2 regions of the Paenarthrobacter sp. MSM-2-10-13 genome follow, and region 1 is predicted to be linked to the other one. Evidence: riboswitches for the same ligand, from Rfam matches in the RefSeq annotation. Region 1 holds a riboswitch; the other holds the start of a gene.
What was found. Region 1 has a riboswitch for cyclic di-AMP ahead of HAV21_RS20190 (hypothetical protein). Riboswitches for the same ligand answer to the same signal wherever they lie in the genome.

Region 1 (6,314 bases):
CGCCAGTACTTAATGGACGAGGCGGGCTGGGACCTCGAAGCACTCGGCCTCAACGGGGCACCGCGCATCACAACCTTTGCAGGACGGGAACGGCACGCGGCCGTCGATCTCGCGTTGCGGTACCTGGGCTTGGGCGCATGCGTTCCGGTAGACGCCGACTCCGAGGGCAGGATATTTCCCGATGCCTTGGCCGATGCCATGGATCAGCAGCCGGGGCCATCCTTGGTTTGCCTGCAGGCCGGCAACCTCCACTCCGGTGCGTTTGATCCCATGGAGGAGGCCATAGCCGTGGCCCACGATCGCGGTGCATGGGTACATGTGGACGGCGCCTTTGGTTTGTGGGCGGCTGTGAGCCCAACGCTGCGTACCCGGCTGGCCGGTGTTGAGGACGCCGACTCCTGGGCAACGGACGCACACAAAACCCTGAACGTCCCCTACGACTGTGGCCTGGCAATCGTGGCCCGCCCGGAAGCCTTGAGGCGTGCTTTCAGTGTTCACACCAGTTACCTGATAGCCACTGATGCCGGACCGGGGGACCCTTTCGAGAAAGTTCCGGAGATGTCCCGCCGCGCCCGCGGCATTCCGGTGTGGGCGGCACTGAGGCAGCTGGGCCGGGACGGCGTGATTTCCATGGTGGACCGTCTTGCGGCAAATGCCCGTGCTTTGGCTGAAGGACTATCCGCGATCCCGGGAGTGGAAGTGCTTAACGACGTCGTGTTCACGCAGGTCTCCGTGAGTTTCGGCAGTGACGATCGCACGCACCGCATCACCCAGCGGCTCATGGCCGAGGGCGCGGTGTGGATGTCCGGTTCGTCATGGCGAGGACGTGAGATCCTGCGGATCTCTGTGAGCAACTGGACCACGGACGCTGGTGATGTGGCCGCGTCCATCGCGGCCGTACGGGGCGCGGTGGAAGCCGAACCGGAGGCGTAGCGCTCTTCGGAAAGTTCAGTGCCGGTGAGGGCCCCGGCCCAGTTCGGCGCGAAGCCCGGCGACGGGAATTGTCCCGCGGCGCAGTTTGCGGGTCAGCCCCGCCAACCCTTTGAGGTCGGTCAAAAGGGTACGTACGACGTCGACACTTGAGTCGGGATTGTCGCTCCAGTCCACCGGCACCTCATGAATGCGCAGAGCGGAGCGGTCAGCGATGATCAGCAGTTCGGTGTCGAAAAACCATGCTTCATCGCGGGTGTAGGGGAGCAGCTGGCGGGCGACGTCGGCACGAATGGCTTTGAACCCGCACTCAGCATCGGAGAAGCGCGCTCCCGTCAGGACGCGCAACAGAAAATTGTAGGCGCGTGCAATGACGTCACGGTGGTGGCTAAATGTCCCGTGCGAAGCCTTTGCCAGACGCGTGCCGACAGCGAGGTCTGAGTGGCCCGACATCAGCGGGGCCAGAAGAGGAGCCACGGCCGAAAGGTCGAAGGACAGGTCCAGGTCTATATAGGCAAGCAGCGGTGACGCGGAGGACAACCAGATCTTACGGAGGGAGTTTCCGCGGCCCCTTCGATCAAGACGGACCACCATAAGCTCGGGGAATTCCCTCGCCAGGCGTTCGGCGATCCGCAGGGTGCCGTCCGTGCTGGCGTTGTCCACCACAGTGATCCGGAAGGTGTGCGGAAGAGTGTCTGCAAGGTGCCCGTGTAGCCTGCGAACGTCTTCTTCCAGGCGGACTTCCTGGTTGAACACGGGTATGGCGATGTCCAGGACGGGAGCCAGCGCGGGTGTGCTGGCGGGAGGGCCTTGCACCGTCCTATGCAGTGCTGGCCGGGGAGCTGTGAGCGTCATATGTCCAGCATGCAACGGCCGATTATGTGGGCTTTAGGCGGAGGCTGTGACCGCGCTGTGAACCACGGGTGGCGCCTGTGAACCATGGGCAGCGCCTGTGAACCACGGGTGGCGCCTGTGAAACAGCAAAAGCCGCACCCGTTCCCGCCATCCGCTCCAGTGGGTACTGGGGCGGACGGCGGGAACGGGCGCGGCAATGAAGCGGTCTGGCTAGTACCAGTTGTTGGCCAAGTGGAAGCCCAGAGCGGCGGACGGGGATCCGTAGCGCTCCTTGATGTAGTTCAGGCCCCACTTGATCTGGGTCTGGTAGTTGGTCTGCCAGTCAGCACCAGCGGAGGCCATCTTGCCGGCCGGGAGGGACTGGACAATGCCATACGCGCCGCTGGAAGCGTTGGTGGCAGTTGTCCTCCAGTTGGATTCCTTCTCCCACAGGGTGTTCAGTGCGGTCATCTCAGCTGCGCTCCAGCCGTAGTTGCCCAGGATGCTGGCGGCGTAGGCCTTGGCGGCGGCGGGGTCGTCCACGGCTTTCGGGGCGGCTGCGGCAGCTGCAGCTTCCGCAGCGGCGGCGGCAGCAGCGGCGTCGGCGGCTTGCTTGGCTGCAGCGTCAGCGGCAGCCTTCTCAGCTGCGGCTTGGGCGGCAGCGGCGTCGGCGGCTTGCTTGGCTGCAGCGTCAGCGGCAGCCTTCTCAGCAGCGGCCTGGTCAGCGGCAGCCTTGTCGGCAGCGGCCTTCTCAGCAGCTGCCTTGTCCGCGGCAGCCCGGTCAGCTGCGCCCTTGGCGGCGGCAGCATCCAAGGAAGCGGAGATTTCAGCTGACTTGTTGGCGCTGACCTGGGCAGCAGCCTGGGTCCCGGCAACGCGGCTCGCCTCAGGGAGAGTCAACGCGGCGTTTGCGGCGGTTCCGAGCGATGCAACACCCAGTGCGGCTGCAACAACGCCGGCTACGACTGACATGCGGTGGCCGGACTTACCCTGGCGGGCAGCGTTCTTGAGGACGGACTGCGACTTGGTGAGCGGTGCGTTGTGTTCGTCGCGGTGACGCGCAGAAGGGCGCGTCTGATCGTTAAATTCAGACATGTTGTGTGACCTCTCAGCGCCTGCGGAGTTAGCTGTCGGGTTCGGATGAGGTCATCCGGCCGCGCGTCACGCTGCGGCTTCACCCCTAGGGCGGCACATTGCCAGGCCCGGAGACTGTGGGTCCCCCGTCTCTGCCTCAAAGAAGAACGGACTCCGGGAAGTGGCAGAGCTCGGCGCATCCCGGATGTGGGTCCTTGGGGAAACCCACCCTTTCGACGGTACAGGAGGTTTCTTCAGAAGTCACATTTAGGTAACAGAGATCACGACGCCGGTGAGTCGCCTTGCCGGCGTGCCTGACTTTCTCCGGTGCTTACCGTGGGAAGTCGCAGCGCGAACTCAGTGCGCCCGGGCCTGGACGTCACCTCCACGGTGCCACCATGGGCGGCAACAATCGAATCCACAATGGAAAGGCCCAGTCCCGAGGTGCCTTCAGAACCCGATCTCGCGGCATCAGCGCGGGCAAAACGGGAGAAGATCCGGCCTTGGAAATCGACCGGAATGCCCGGGCCGTTGTCCGTGACTGTTACCACTGCGCTGCCATCAGCAGAGAGCATGACGCCTGTCACCACGGTGGTGCCGGGATCGGTGTGTTTGCGCGCGTTGGACAGCAGGTTGGCAAGCACCTGGTGCAATTGCGTTACATCGCCGCGAACCGTCACAGGTTCATCGGGGAGCTGGAGGTGCCAGATGTGATCCGGCGCCATGACCTTCTCATCGCTGACGGTTTCGATCACCAACTGGGTCAGGTCAACGTCCTCGACTTTCACGGGCTGGCCCTCGTCCAGGCGCGCCAGCAGAAGAAGGTCCTCCACCAACGTGGTCATTCGCTCGGATTGGCTTTGGACCCTTGCCAGCGACTTGCGGCCATCGTCGGTGAAGGTCTCGGTCATCCTCAGCAACTCCGTGTAGCCTCGGATCGCGGTGAGCGGTGTGCGGAGTTCGTGTGAGGCATCAGCGACGAACTGACGCACCTTGGTTTCGCTTTCCTGCCGTGCTTCCAACGCACTGGCGACGTTCTCCAGCATCTGGTTCAGAGCATGGCCAACGCTTCCAACTTCCGTTCCGGGATGAGCGGCCGACGGCGGTACGCGTACCGCAAGTGCCACCTCCCCGGCGTCGAGGGGCAGGCGCGAAACCTTGGTGGCAACCTCGGAGAGCTGCTCAAGCGGCCGCATGGTCCGCCGGATGATTACTGTTCCGGCGAGGCCGATCAGTACCAATCCGCCCAACGAAACCAACACCATGGTCCACACCAGCGAGGCCTCGGCGCTTTGCTTGTCCGCCAAGGGCAGCCCCGTCACGATCACATCACCGTAGGTGTCCACTGCCACCAGCCGGTAGTCACCATTGGACAGGGATCGATCCACCGGCACGTTGTCCTTGGGGAGCGACAACAGGACCTGCTCATCGGCTGCGGAAAGTGAAACGCGGTTGCCTTGGGCGTCGATGAGCCCCGAACTCCTCACGGTTGAGCCGTCGATCCTCGCGTTGAGCGTTCCCGCGGCCTGGCCGCGCGCCTCCAGCGGGTCAGGCCTTCCGGAGGGGTTCGTGGGAAAGTTCGACGGCGGCCTGCCGAAGTCGGTCGCGCGGCTGGACGCTTGCTCCAATTGCCTATCGAGCTGCCTGTTGAAGACCATGTCCATGGACGCGTAGCTGACAATGCCCACGGCTCCGCAGATGGCCACCAGGAGCGCCATGGCCACCAGGACCAGGCGTGTCCGCAGGTGCCAGGTGGACGGGTTCAGCCAGCTGCGCTGTGGATTTCCGGGAATACGGGAGCTTTTGGCCACTCCTGACAGTGTGCTCAACGCTTAGTCCGCTGGCTTGATGACGTACCCGGCGCCACGGATGGTGTGGATCATGGGCGGATGGTTGGCTTCGATCTTCTTGCGTAGGTAGGAGATGTAGAGTTCCACGATGTTGGCCTGGCCACCGAAGTCGTAGTCCCACACCCGGTCCAGAATCTGGGCTTTGCTGACCACCCGTTTGGGGTTTTCCATGAGGTAGCGCAAAAGTTCAAACTGGGTGGCTGTGAGCGGGATGTCCTCGCCTGCCCGGGTGACTTCGCGGGTGTCCACGTTCAGCGTGAGATCTCCCACCACAAGCTCGGCAGTGTCCATGGCCGCCACCCCGGAACGCTGGACCAGACGGTGGAGGCGTAGGAGGACCTCTTCCATGCTGAAGGGCTTGGTGACGTAGTCGTCCCCTCCGGCGGCGAGCCCAACGATCCGATCCTGCACGGCGTCCTTGGCGGTGAGGAACAGTGCGGGAACTTCCGGGGCGAAGGTGCGGATGCGATTGAGGACCTCCACGCCGTCGAAGCCGGGCAGCATGACGTCCAGGACCAGCACGTCAGGGCGAAAGTCCTTGGCCAGCTTTACGGCCCCGGGTCCGTCCCCGGCCACGGCCACGGACCAGCCCGCCATTCGAAGTCCCATGCTCATGAGCTCGGCGAGGCTGGGTTCATCGTCCACCACAAGGGCGCGGATGGCGGAGCCGTCCGGATGGGAAAGTTGGGGAAGGTTGTTGGTCATGGAGTGCGAGGAGGCCATGGGACAACTCTCCGTTCTGCTGGTTAGCCAGCGCTTTGCCGGTCCTGTGAGGACGCTGTGAACCCAACACTAGCGAGAGAGCTGTTTCTACAGCTTGTAGCAGATTTTTTCGGGAAATTTGTTGAACTGCCATTTAGTGTGATTGGACAACAACTGTTTCAGATCGTGAGATTCCGCGGCATGCCCGTTCGCGGGAACCGACGCGTCATTCTGGCCCTGTTCACCGAAGAAAATTCACTTGATGGCGAATAATCCCTGTTGGGGTCGAATGAAATGCCATTCATTTATAGGCCCGGCTGAATTGTGATTTACGGCACAATAGACCTCAACGTCTCAAAATGTGGACGGTTCGACGCTTTGTTACTTGCGTGTTGCCATTGTTACGTTGCACACTTCCAATGTGAACAAGAACTCAACAGCACCTGCAGCCGCAGCAACCTGGCCCAGCGAACCCGCTGGCCATGATGACCGCTGTTGTCGAATGCAAGCCTAACTTTCCACCCCAAGAAGTTTCAGGCATTCGCCCCCTAGCCCAGCGTTGGGCGCCCCTCCCCAAACTCATTGCGGGGACAATCAGCATTCGAAGCCGCGATGACGGCTATTCACTTTTGAGGTAAGCACTCCATGTCAGTTGCATCTGGATACGTCCACATCTCCGTCCGTAACGCCAACAAGGCAGCGTCAAACGCAGGGCTTCGCCCCGGCTTCGGCAGCCGCCCCGGCTACTCTCCGGCTCCCCAAGGCGCCGGGCAGCAGGCCCCCGGCTATGTGCCCCAGGGCTACAACCCCAACTCCTACGGCCAGTTGCGCGCAGTCCCCACGGCCGAGCCGGCACCCATGACTGCACCCACTCCTGTGATTGCCCAGTCGGACAAACTCCGCCCCGTCGCCAACGACAACGTG
Region 2 (2,580 bases), on a different contig from region 1:
GCCGTTGAGCCGCCTACGCCGAGGACAACCTCGTAACCTTCCGGAGCGCGGAAGAACTGGCTGAGTCCTTCACGGACCGAACCCACCAGGTTCTTGACCGGAGCCTGGCGGTGGGAGGTACCCAGGATGGTGGACGATGCTGCAGACAACGCCTCGATCTGTTCCGGGCGAACCTTGGACGGTCCAGCGCCGAAGCGTCCGTCCTTGGGCAGAAGGTCGGCGGGAATGGTGATGCTGTTGTCGCTCACGTGGCGCTCCAATGGGTGTCGGCTAGAGATGGGAGGTGGCATGGGGCATCAACTGCCCCTTCGACACCCCAATTCTGCCTGACACGGCCCGGCCTCAGGAACCTGCCACCGTCATAGTCCGCCACGTGGAATGCGGTCCCACCGAATGCGACCGGAATTATCCAGAGTAATTCCAAATAAGCTAGGCTGGGGGTTGGCGTTCAGGGGGCGGCGGTGCACACCGTCCGCCCTTGCCAGGGACGCGGTACGGTGGAGATTACGCAAGGAACTGCGTTCGAGGAGAGCTGAGCTGGATGACGGATCTGATCGATACCACTGAGATGTATCTTCGGACCATTTTGGAGCTTGAAGAAGAAAACATTGTGGCCCTGCGGGCCCGCATCGCCGAGCGCCTGCGGCACTCCGGCCCCACTGTTTCCCAGACCATCGGACGCATGGAGCGCGATGGCCTGGTGATTGTGTCCAACGACCGCCACCTGGAACTGACGGAAGCGGGCCGGAAGCGCGCCACCGAAGTCATGCGCAAGCACCGCCTCGCGGAGCGCCTGCTGGCCGACGTCATTGGGCTCGATTGGGCCTACGTCCATGATGAAGCGTGCCGCTGGGAGCACGTCATGAGCGAGCGTGTGGAGCGTCGGCTCTACGAGCTCTTGGAACACCCCACGGAGTCTCCCTACGGCAACCCCATCCCCGGACTTGAAGCGCTTGGCGGCCTTGCCAGCCAGCCCTTCCCTCGGCTGGATGTCAACCTGCTCCAGGCAATGGACGGATATGCCGCCGCTACCCGCGTGGTGGTCAGCCGCCTCGCGGAGCCCATCCAGGTTGAGCCGGAGCTCCTGACCCAATTGGACGAAGGCGGAATCCGTCCCGGCGCAAGTGTCTCGCTGGAGCGCGTCGGCGAGTACATCTCCGTCCGTGTTCCGGGCATCGAAGGCGCTTTGGAGCTGCCGCCCGAGGTGGCTGCGCACGTCTTCGTATCCCTCAACTGAGTGTCGCCGGCAGCGCCGTGTCAAACCTCACTTCTGTCACTTTTTAGCGCGCGTGACCTGCGGTTTTCCGAAAAAGATGATAAAGGCCTTCCGCGCTGAGTGCGTTCCTGTTGATAACGAATTTATTACCGAAGGCCTTAATCCCCTATAGTTATTTACTAGCGCTGATACCAAAGCGTTACCTGATCCGGAGCCGAGCTCTGCCAGCGGACCAGGTGTGTCACCCACCACTGGCAGAGGCGGGGGAACCACAAGCGGCTGTCTAAAGAAGCAGCCTTGGGGTGAAGTCCGCAGCAGAAGTGCCCACGTATACAAGTCCCTCTTGGGATACCTGTGTGCCGTGAGCGCCTCGCGCGGACCGGGTCTTTGTACTCTCTGACCCGAATCCGACAGCTAACTTCGCAGGCTTTTGAGAGAGGAACAGAGTTTGACATCGCAGAACGTCAGGGGTCGCCGCCGCGCGTCCGGCCCCGCTGCTGAGCTGCGGCCAGCCACCGTCGTCACGGAGATCCGGCCCCGCGCCACCGAGCGTCAAGTGCGCCGCCGTAAGAGCCCCCTGCGCCAGGTTGCCGACTTCGCCGCTGCCAGCGGCGTCGGGCAGAAGGCCGGTGTTGCGCTTGCCGCCACCGGGCTTGCCCTGACTGTCGGCCTGCCGGCCACCAGCCCGGTCATGGCCACCTCGGAATCGGGCCAGACCGAGTCCGCCCTCGCCGTCGCAGCCCCCGCGGGCAGCCAGCCCGAGGTTTCCGCGGCAGCGTCGGCAAAGATCGACTTCAGCCGAGCCGCAGTCGCCACTGCCGCTGACCCCGATGGGAAGTTGAAGCAACTGCTCAGCGCCCAGTCGGCCGGAAGCATCCAGCGCGCGTCATCCGTTGGCACCATGGCCAGCCCCCTTGACACACTTACCACGGCATCGCCCTTCGGCTACCGTGTCAGCCCCCTCACGGGCGGCGCCGGCGACTTCCACCGGGGCCAGGACTTCGTTGCCCAGTGCGGCACCGCTGTCCACGCAGCAGCAACCGGCAAGGTCACTTTCGCCGGATGGCACGAATATGGCGGAGGCAACCGTGTGGTTATCGACCACGGCAACGGCCTCGAGACCACGTACAACCACCTGTCGTCCTTCACCGTCCAGGTGGGACAAACCGTCAACCGTGGCGATACCGTCGCGCTGAGCGGCACCACGGGCGCTTCAACCGGCTGCCACCTCCACTTCGAGGTTCAGGTCAACGGTGAAGTAGTAGACCCCATGGGCTGGCTCTAACCAATCTGATGGTCGCCTCTCGCATGTGCGGGACATCCCGTGACCTGAATGTGACATTTGCGTTCAACTGTTGTAGCGT

Region 2: linked by a shared signal. The riboswitch ahead of HAV21_RS10125 (M23 family metallopeptidase) and the one ahead of HAV21_RS20190 (hypothetical protein) in region 1 are both predicted to bind cyclic di-AMP.

Annotation. Positions count from the first base shown of each region.
Region 1 covers NZ_JAAOXO010000014.1:87,659-93,972, reverse strand. The annotation lists gene HAV21_RS20200 (aminotransferase class V-fold PLP-dependent enzyme) at 1-933, shown strand, start outside; gene HAV21_RS20195 (glycosyltransferase) at 949-1,785, opposite strand; gene HAV21_RS20190 (hypothetical protein) at 1,996-2,859, opposite strand; cyclic di-AMP (ydaO/yuaA leader) riboswitch at 2,865-3,045, opposite strand; gene HAV21_RS20185 (HAMP domain-containing sensor histidine kinase) at 3,120-4,649, opposite strand; gene HAV21_RS20180 (response regulator transcription factor) at 4,671-5,411, opposite strand; gene HAV21_RS20175 (winged helix-turn-helix domain-containing protein) at 6,036-6,314, shown strand, end outside.
Region 2 covers NZ_JAAOXO010000003.1:398,087-400,666, reverse strand. The annotation lists gene serC (phosphoserine transaminase) at 1-248, opposite strand, end outside; gene HAV21_RS10130 (metal-dependent transcriptional regulator) at 542-1,237, shown strand; cyclic di-AMP (ydaO/yuaA leader) riboswitch at 1,419-1,660, shown strand; gene HAV21_RS10125 (M23 family metallopeptidase) at 1,665-2,501, shown strand.